DNA from 4 places in the Labrenzia sp. THAF187b genome. Region 1 is predicted to be linked to each of the others. Evidence: riboswitches for the same ligand, from Rfam matches in the RefSeq annotation. Region 1 holds a riboswitch; each other region holds the start of a gene.
The links. A riboswitch is a leader RNA that binds a small molecule or an ion and turns the genes downstream of it on or off. The one in region 1 is predicted to bind cobalamin.

Region 1 (2,192 bases):
TGCTGTTGATCCAGAATCTCCAGGCAACGGAATCTTGCATTATCCGGTCGGATGCGAGGATTTTCTTCAGGAATTCCGGCATCTCGATATCTTGTTCCAGTACTGGTGAGCGGCTGACGAAAAAGACACCTCTGTCGCGGACCTTTGGCAGCGTATGGAGTTCTGCTCGTAATCGGCCGGATTGCCACCTTTCCCGCGCGGGCCAGTTTTTCGCCAATCCCTTGATCAGCAGGGGCTGTTCCTTGTCGCAGTAGGCTTCAAGAAATTCGGCATAACCTGGTGCTGCGGTTACGGTGGCAATGGTGTGCGTGTTGTCGCCGCTCATAAAAGGTACCACGCATTTGAAGATTTGCGGGTTCAGGGGCGCTGGACTTAGCTGCGATTCTTCATGATGCTCCCCTAGGAGAAATTACGATAGGAGCAACCTTGAGCTTTATCAAGAAGCGCGATTCAACAACGCAGAGCCACTGGAGGAGCGATCTTCGTTTTAAACGTAGCCAGGAAATGTTGTTTAGGAAGATGGTACCGAACGTTACTGCCGCGAAAGACGAGTTCGCATCAAATGACTGTCGATTTTTGAGGCGGTGCAGATTGCTGCAAGATCACGCGTTAATAAGATCAACCCGGTTACTGAACAGCGTTCCGGTCTTCAGAAATGCAGCATTCGGGAGGATTAGGAATAGGTGGTGATGGCTCCCCAGGCCGGACTCGAACCAGCGACCCAGCGATTAACAGTCGCTTGCTCTACCAACTGAGCTACTGGGGATCACCACGCTCGGGGCCAGCGCGTTGCCGCCCCGTCGATGGAGATGCGTATATCAAAGGCTTGATCCGTTTGCCAAGCCCCCGAGGGCGTTTTTTTCATCAAGCCGTCATTTTTTTGATCTCGGTGTGGAAAACTCGATATATTTCAGATGGCTAGGCGTTCTGTCGCGCTTGGAAAACCCTACGTTTCGCTACGATTGGAACACCCCGGGCAGACTAAATCCGTTGTGCCTTTTTCTGACTTTGGCGCAAGAAGGCGTCCGTGTTGACTGCCTGGCCGATTTTCAAGGTTAGTCGTCAGCGACTTTCTGCTGCTTGTGTCGGCCTCAAGATACGTTTAGGAAGAAACTGACGGTTCCGGAAAAGGCCTTGCCTGATCCGGATGAAACGGGAATCCGGTGCGGTCTTTTTCAAGTCCAGATCCGGAGCTGCCCCCGCAACTGTGAGCGGTGAGTGGCTGTACGAAAACCACTGGCGTCCTGATGGGGCCGGGAAGGGGTACAGACCGCGCTGAGCCGCAAGCCAGGAGACCGGCCGTCACATTGTCAACCCTATGGCGCTGTCGGGCGGACGGCTGGGAGAAGGAATGACGCATTCAAACGGCGAGAGGACAACGCTGGTCCTCGGCGGTGCCCGCTCCGGAAAAAGCCGGTTCGCGGAGAAGCTTGTCCATGAAACCGGTCTGCAAAAAATCTATATCGCGACTGGTGCTGCCCACGACGATGAAATGACCAGCCGGATCGCCGCTCATAAAGATCAACGCGGACCGTCCTGGCGCACCGTGGAAGAACAGCTCGAACTTGCGGACGTGCTTGAAAACGAATGCAGGCAAGACCGGGTGGTCCTTGTTGACTGCCTGACCCTGTGGCTGTCGAACCTGCTGTTTGCAGGCAAGGACATCCCCGCCGAAACGGCGCGGCTTTGCGCGGTTCTGAAGGGTCTTCAGGGGCCGTGCGTCTTCGTTTCCAACGAAGTTGGTATGGGGATCGTGCCGGAGAACCGTCTGTCGAGGTCGTTCCGCGATGTGCAGGGACGACTGAACCAGGATATGGCGCATAGGTGCCAACAGGTTGTCTTCGTTGCTGCGGGCCTGCCGATACTTTTGAAACCCACCTCACAACCGGATATCAAATTATGACCACTTCATCCTTGCAGCCGGGCGCAAAAATTCCGGCAACGATCGTCACTGGGTTTCTCGGAGCAGGCAAGACCACGCTGATCCGCAATTTGCTTACCAATGCCAATGGCAAACGCATTGCCCTTATCGTCAATGAGTTTGGGGACATGGGCTTCGACGGGTCCCTTGTGAATGGATGCGCTGATCCCGATTGCGCCGCGGAAGAGGTGGTTGAGCTTACCAATGGCTGCATATGTTGCACCGTTGCCGACGATTTCCTGCCAACCATGGAAATGCTGCTCGCGCGGGA
Region 2 (2,192 bases), 780 kb from region 1:
GCTGAGCGGATGCAGAATGGTTTTGCCCTGCCCCGTCTTCCAGCTGACCTCGCGAACAAACAGATCGACCCCAGTCATGAGAACGCCGTCCCGTCAGCTTCCGAAACGATCATCGCTGCCGGAAGCCGGCCTTGCGATGCGCTCCAGCGCTTGCCGTGTCTTTCCTCGGTCACCTCGCATCCATTTTCAATCTGGCGATACCGATTGGCGTAGTCGACCAGGTCGTCGATGTCCGTATCGTCCTCAATGTCCCCAAAGAGGTAGATCGCCTTGTCGGTGGCCTTGAATGCCAGCGTGCAAGGTCTCGAACAGCTCTCCATGTCGGCTGTTCCGCTGATTTCGAACTCGTCTCCAACGACAGGCACTGCCTGTGCCATTGCGCTCTTCAGCTTGCAGATCAGCCCATATCCGGGATGGCAAGCCTGCCCATTGTGACGACAGGTCGTGCAGACGAATATCTTGTGCGGATCATTGCTCATGACGCGCCTCCACGGCTTCTGCCAGTGAACCGACAGGAGGCTGCGGAAAAGCAAAGGCATTGCTTTCCTGGTTGCACTTGGCACGGCCGGATCGGGTAGGTTTGGCACATTCATCATGTAATGTTATTACATTACCAACATTCTTGCTGACAACAGATTTTTGCAGCCCATCAGGAACCATCGCGCGCACTGCGCGCGCCGCCAGTGGATCAGCCTCGGTCAGGAGGTTGGCAAGTCTTGAGAATTCAGCAGAAAATTTCCGGTTCATATCGCCCTCCGCGATTTCGCGGGGCAGTCAGGAACCGAATGTGCAACTTTGCCGGCAGGTGCCGATTGGCCATGTCACTCACTCCTCCGGGGCACCCCGCCCGGGTTAAGGTTTAAGGTGAAATGGCAGGTCTCCTGACTTGCGGGTCATTGCTTGCCTGATCCTTCCCGGGGTCTCCCCAGTGGCGCTTTCAGGTTTGCTCACCGCTCACAGTTGCGGGGGCAGTCACGGATTTGCAGCCTTTCGGGCTCGTCGCACCGTGTTCCCTTTTAATCCCGGTCCGGAGTTCGGAGTCGGGAACCATCTCTTCCTAAGTGCGCGAACGCCTGAAAAATGTCAAAGACTTTTGCAGGTCGCCGCTCTTGTCTGAAAGCACGGCAGGATGGCCAGGAGGCGGAAACACCCTGCCGCCTCGGCAGTATTGACCCTTGCCTTCAAGGCTCAAAAATCTTACCTCCGATCCATGAAACAGGATGCCCTTCCCCCGCGCGCCGCAGCGCGCCCCCTCACCCTTGAGACCCACGGCATTACCCGCCAGGACGATTTCGCCTGGCTGAGGGCGGACAACTGGCAGGAGGTCATGAAAGACCCGTCCGTGCTGGATGCCGACATCCGCAGCTATCTGGAAGCGGAGAATGCCTATCACGAAGCGCAGATGGCACCGACGAAGGCTCTGCAGGAGAAGCTTTTCGCGGAAATGCGCGGCCGCATCAAGGAAGACGACAGCTCGGTTCCTGCTCCCGACGGCCCCTTCGCTTACGGCCTCAAGTATGAAACCGGCGGCCAGCAACCGGTTTTCTTTCGCACCCCGCGTGACGGCGGCGCGGAAACGGTTCTTCTCCATGGCGACAAGGAAGCCGAAGGAACGGCATATTTCCGGATCGGCGGCGTTAGCCAGTCGACGGATCACAAGCTCATCGCCTGGGCTTATGACGACAAGGGCTCGGAATATTATTCACTGAGGCTGCGCGACGCCCAGTCTGCCAAGGATTTTGACTACGCCATCGAGGATACGGGCGGCGGCGGCGTCTTCTCGGAAGACAGCCGCTATGTGTTCTACGTTCGCCTCGACGCCAACCACCGGCCCTCGAAACTCTTCCGTCACGAAGTCGGTTCCGACCCTGCGAGCGACGTTCTCGTCTACGAGGAAAAGGATGCCGGCTTCTTCATGGGCGTCGGCAAGACCCAGTCCGGCGACACCATCGTCATCGACATTCATGATCACGAGACATCCGAAGTCTGGATGATCCCGGCCACCGACCCGACCGCCGAACCGGTGCTTGTCGCAGAGCGCGAGACCGGTATCGAGTATTCCATCGACGATCACGGCGACACACTCTACATCCTGACAAACGCAGGCGGCGCCGAGGACTTCAAGATCGTCACTGCGCCGAAAGGCAATCCCGGCCGCGAAAACTGGTCCGATCTTGTGCCTCACAAGGCAG
Region 3 (2,192 bases), 960 kb from region 1:
CAATGACACCGGCCTTCACGCCGGTGTTTTTTTGAGCTGCAATCCGGACGATCTGCAAATCTTCGGGAACTTGCGAACATGGAGACGCCTCAGCTTCGGACGCAAGGTAGAGACACCGGAGCAAATCCGGCCTTCAACCTTCACACTCTTTCAGGAGTAGAACATGTCCTTGATGAAATCCGCCATTGCCGCAACGCTGCTGTCTCTTGCCGCTCTGTCGGCCCCGGCAATGGCCGCGGACGAATACAACACCTCCAGCGGCCTGACCGCCGCCGGCAGCCCGCTCGGTCTTCATGGTGTCGACCCCGTGGCCTTTGTCAGCCTGGGCAACCGGATTGACGGAACCGCACAATATACGGCCGTCCACGACGGTGTTGCCTACTACTTCGCATCGCAGGAAGCCATGGATGCCTTTACCGCGCATCCGGATCAGTACCTGCCGCAAAACGGCGGCTTCTGCACCTTCGGTGTTTCAGTCGGCAAGAAGTTCGACGGCGATCCGCAGTTCGCGGCCGTTGTCGACGGCAAGCTTTATCTGTTCCTGAACGAGGCCATCTTCCGCGAGTTCCAGAAAGACCAGTCCGGTACCATCGCCAAGGCGGAAGCCAACTGGAAGAAGATCCGCTCCACCGAGGCAACGAAGCTCTGATTGTTCGTTGTCAAGGCGTCGTCGGAACGACAAACAAAAAGGGCGGCCCCGGGGCCGCCCTTCGTGACTTGAATTCAGCAAAAAGCCGAAGACTTAAGCTGCCGCGTTGTGCAGCCTGTTTTCGAAAGCAAGGTTCTTCGTCAGCGGTGCCAGGGTCTTGGCAGCGGCCAGAACAGCCAGGTCAGCCAGCGGCTCGCCCAGGATCACCAGCATGTAGGCAAAGCCGAAGGAACCGACGGAAACCATGTTCTCGGCGCCGAAGCCCTGGCCGTAGAATGCCCAGAACGCGACCCAGCCAACGATACCGGCCTGGAACGTGGTGGAAAGAGCCAGTGCCTGAACGTAGGAAACGTCAACATAGGCGGTCTTTTCCGGAATGATGCGGTTTGCCAGCAGGCTGACACCCCACAGCGGCACAAGCAGCGTGGTGACGTTGATGCCGTACTGCGGCAGGTCGAAAGGAGCAACCAGCGCCCCCTGAAGCAGAAGGCCTGCAGCAAGGCCGATTGCTGCCGGACCAGCGCCGAACATCAGGAACAGCGTGGAGCCCAGGATGAAGTGCACTTCGGAAACACCGACCGGGTAATGCGGCAGGATTTCAAAGAAGCAGAATACGGCAACCGTCGTGATGACGGAGCGAACGGCAAGGCTGAGAACGCCGCTTTTGCGGATCGTGTCGAGAGCCATTTTGCCCAGAAGGCCGAAGGAAGCAGCCGCGGTACCGTAGCTGAGTACGATTTTGGCACCGTCGACGATGCCCGGTTCGATATGCATGTCATTTCTCCTTTGCGCACCCTCCGTGCGCGAGCAGATGGTGTGAACCGGCCCCGATGGGACCGCTGGATGGCAGGTTTCCTGGCTCGCGAGTCTCTGCGCCGCCCGCCTTCCCGGATCGCTCCAGTGGCTTGTAGGGCTTTGCTCGTCGCATACAGTTGCGGGGGCAGCCACGGTATTGGTCCCTGTTGGGTACGCCTCACCGTGTTCCCATTTCATCCGCCCTTACGCTTGTTCGGGCGAAACCATCGCATCGTCTAGATTTGCAAGGATTGGCGATATTCTGCAAGCGAATTTTCGCCATATTCGGTCTGAATGCGACATTGCACCGAAATTTTGCCGCCTGAAGGCCGCCACCGAAATCAGCCGGATCAGCACCATCGACAAGCTTCAGATCTCGAAACACTTCTTCAGGAAATTGCGTCAGCCACCTGAAAAATCTGACCTTTGAAGCATCCAATCAAAGATAAAAATCAAAACCTTTGTTTATTAAACTTTTCTGTATTTAGGGTAATTGTGATTTTTACTTGCAGAAACCCTAACGAAAGATAACCTCACTCGCATACAAAGCACATCATGAGAGTTTGCAATGCCCTTTACCAAATTGGGAACGCTTATCGCTGGTGTCGTCTTTTTCCTTGGCTGCATTCAGCTGGCACTTCTGGCCGGCGTTACTCTGGGTGCAGTCACTGAACCAAGACCGGGTTTTTTCCTTGGCAATCTGACACGCGAACAGGCGCTCGACAGCGGACTATTGAAGATCATGGCC
Region 4 (2,192 bases), on a different replicon from region 1:
CGGCATGACGGCGAAGGGGGCCATGATCGAATTGACGATCTCGTCACGGTCGACTCCGAGGCTGATGGCCTGGCGCATTTTCAGGTCTTTCAGCAGCGGATTGTCGTAGTTCATCCAGATGTTCCACGTGCTGCGTGGCAGTTCCGCGATCGTGAAGTCCTTGCTGAGCCTGTAAAGACGCAATTGCTCGAACTGCACGTTGCCGTCCATGTCGGCTTCGCCGGACTTCATTGCGAGGTAGCGGGTCTGGGGATCGACTACGAAACGTGCCTCGATGCGTTTGAGCAGGGGCTGTTTGCCGTGATAGTTCTCAAAGGGTTCACCAGCGATCAACTCGCCCGGGACGAATTCCACCGGCCGAAAATAGCCGGTCATGTCACCCGTCGTCGCATATTGATCGCCGAGCTCGTCGATGATGGCGACGTTCTCGATGGCGAGTGTCGTCGTCTTGTAGAGAAAGGCTGGATCTTCCGACAGGGTACGGATCTCCAGCGTCGTCTTTCCGACCGGCGTGAACACCACGTCCTTCAGGGAACTACGGGCGCGAGGATTGTTTTCCTGGTGCCGGCGCAGCGAGGCGGCAACGGCCTCTGCATCGGCGGGCGCGCCGCTCCAGAAGACGGCATCCGGTTGCAACTCGACCCGCCACAGGGTCGGCTCGACCAGCTCCCAGCTGACGGCTAGGCCCTTGAAGAGCGTCGTGCCATCGAAGGATTCATAAACAAGCGGCTCGGCGAAGCCGTTGTCAATAAGCCGCTGGGCATCGATGTTGGTCGGGTCGAGCGAGCGCGGCATATTCACCGTGACGAGACGTAGCACCTGGTCTTCCGGCGCAGCCATGTTCTCCTGCGCCGCGGCCGCCAGGGGCGCTCCTGCCAGCAGCGCCAAGGCTGCTACTTTTAAAAGACGCGCAAACGCGCTTGGGATTGGTGCCGGTGTCATTGATTTGCTCCGAAGTTTGTCGGGAGGGAATAGATGTGAGAGGCGATTTTGAAGCTGGCGATTGCTGTTCAGCGGGAACCGCAGGATCTGCAGACGTGCCGGAAGAGGAGCATCAGAGAGAGCGTGCGGAAATACGAATGGCGGCGTGATGAGAGCCGCATGCGCGAAACCGTTTGATATCTTGTCTGTTCATCGCTGCCCGCTCTTGTTCGAGAGGTGTTCAGGCTCGTCAAATAGTAATGTTATTACATTACAGAAAGCTGATGTGACAAGCTCTTTTCTAGGGCATTGCTGGCGCATGGCGCGTGTAGCGGGCGGGCCCAGGCTCGAGACGATGTCAGATGGCTGAAATTTTGTTTGAGACGATTCGAGGTCTGTCCGGTCCATATCGCCCTCCGCGAAAGCGCGGGGCGTTGGCGAACCGAATGTGCAATTGTGTCAGCAGACGCTGAAATGCCATGTCACTCGCTCCTCCGGGACACCCCGCCCGGGTTGAGGTTGAAGATGAAATGGCAGGTCTCCTGACTTGCGGGTCGCTGCTTGCCTGATCCTTCCCGGTTTGACCCAGTGGAGTTTTCAGGTTCGCTCGCCGCTCACAGTTGCGGGGGCAGTCACGGATTTGGTGCCTTCTGGCTACGCCTCACCGTGTTCCCTTTTAATCCCGTTGGCGGCCAGCCTTCGGGAACCATGGCCGATACAATCGGGGGCCTTGTCATTAGTGTCAAGTCGCCAATTTTGAAACAGGGATCCCACAAGGCACGTTTTGCTATTGCGGGGCTCGGGGCGTCTTTTATCTAAATTCGGATTGAGTGCAGGCCATATCGCCGTGCCTCTCAGCGCAGCACTCGAACCCATGACGACTTAGGTGACGCAAAGCAGCCACTGGACCAATAAGTGTTGAATGACAGCAATGGTCCAGTTTGTGTTAACCAGCTGCCAGGCAAGGTCTCGGTCGGGATGCGGTGCCACGGCAAGTCCGCTTCGAGCCCAATTTGGCAGATGCTGCACTTCGAACAAATGTCTGGCTCCGTTACCTGACAAGCTGCGGGCGTTTGCCACGAGTCAGTTCATGTCCAGTTCAATTGCTTGACGAATATAGTGCCGGAACGGTTCTTCCGGGTAGTTTTCCATGGTTTTGACCTGCACGGTTCTGGAATGCTTGCCAGACCCGCGCAACATGTCGAATGGATCATCAAAATGGGCACCCCTCGTGAAAGAGAAGGTGACGCAAGTCTTTGTCGGACTGATCG

Region 2: it holds a riboswitch for cobalamin, as region 1 does, so the genes downstream of both, FIV03_RS17580 (hypothetical protein) here and cobU (bifunctional adenosylcobinamide kinase/adenosylcobinamide-phosphate guanylyltransferase) in region 1, are expected to answer to the same signal.
Region 3: it holds a riboswitch for cobalamin, as region 1 does, so the genes downstream of both, FIV03_RS16710 (energy-coupling factor ABC transporter permease) here and cobU (bifunctional adenosylcobinamide kinase/adenosylcobinamide-phosphate guanylyltransferase) in region 1, are expected to answer to the same signal.
Region 4: it holds a riboswitch for cobalamin, as region 1 does, so the genes downstream of both, FIV03_RS28965 (ABC transporter substrate-binding protein) here and cobU (bifunctional adenosylcobinamide kinase/adenosylcobinamide-phosphate guanylyltransferase) in region 1, are expected to answer to the same signal.

Annotation. Positions count from the first base shown of each region.
Region 1 is NZ_CP045344.1:4,604,570-4,606,761, reverse strand. Features, by position in the region: gene FIV03_RS21225 (cupin-like domain-containing protein) at 1-325, opposite strand, end outside; tRNA gene FIV03_RS21220 (tRNA-Asn) at 691-766, opposite strand; cobalamin riboswitch at 1,101-1,319, shown strand; gene cobU (bifunctional adenosylcobinamide kinase/adenosylcobinamide-phosphate guanylyltransferase) at 1,352-1,903, shown strand; gene cobW (cobalamin biosynthesis protein CobW) at 1,900-2,192, shown strand, end outside.
Region 2 is NZ_CP045344.1:3,826,203-3,828,394, reverse strand. Features, by position in the region: gene FIV03_RS17590 (ABC transporter ATP-binding protein) at 1-78, opposite strand, end outside; gene FIV03_RS17585 (DUF1636 family protein) at 75-479, opposite strand; gene FIV03_RS17580 (hypothetical protein) at 469-747, opposite strand; cobalamin riboswitch at 854-1,067, opposite strand; gene FIV03_RS17575 (S9 family peptidase) at 1,211-2,192, shown strand, end outside.
Region 3 is NZ_CP045344.1:3,642,701-3,644,892, reverse strand. Features, by position in the region: gene FIV03_RS16715 (YHS domain-containing (seleno)protein) at 164-649, shown strand; gene FIV03_RS16710 (energy-coupling factor ABC transporter permease) at 743-1,423, opposite strand; cobalamin riboswitch at 1,477-1,688, opposite strand; gene FIV03_RS16705 (hypothetical protein) at 2,013-2,192, shown strand, end outside.
Region 4 is NZ_CP045345.1:240,138-242,329, forward strand. Features, by position in the region: gene FIV03_RS28965 (ABC transporter substrate-binding protein) at 1-942, opposite strand, end outside; cobalamin riboswitch at 1,436-1,647, opposite strand; gene FIV03_RS28970 (DUF1801 domain-containing protein) at 2,005-2,192, opposite strand, start outside.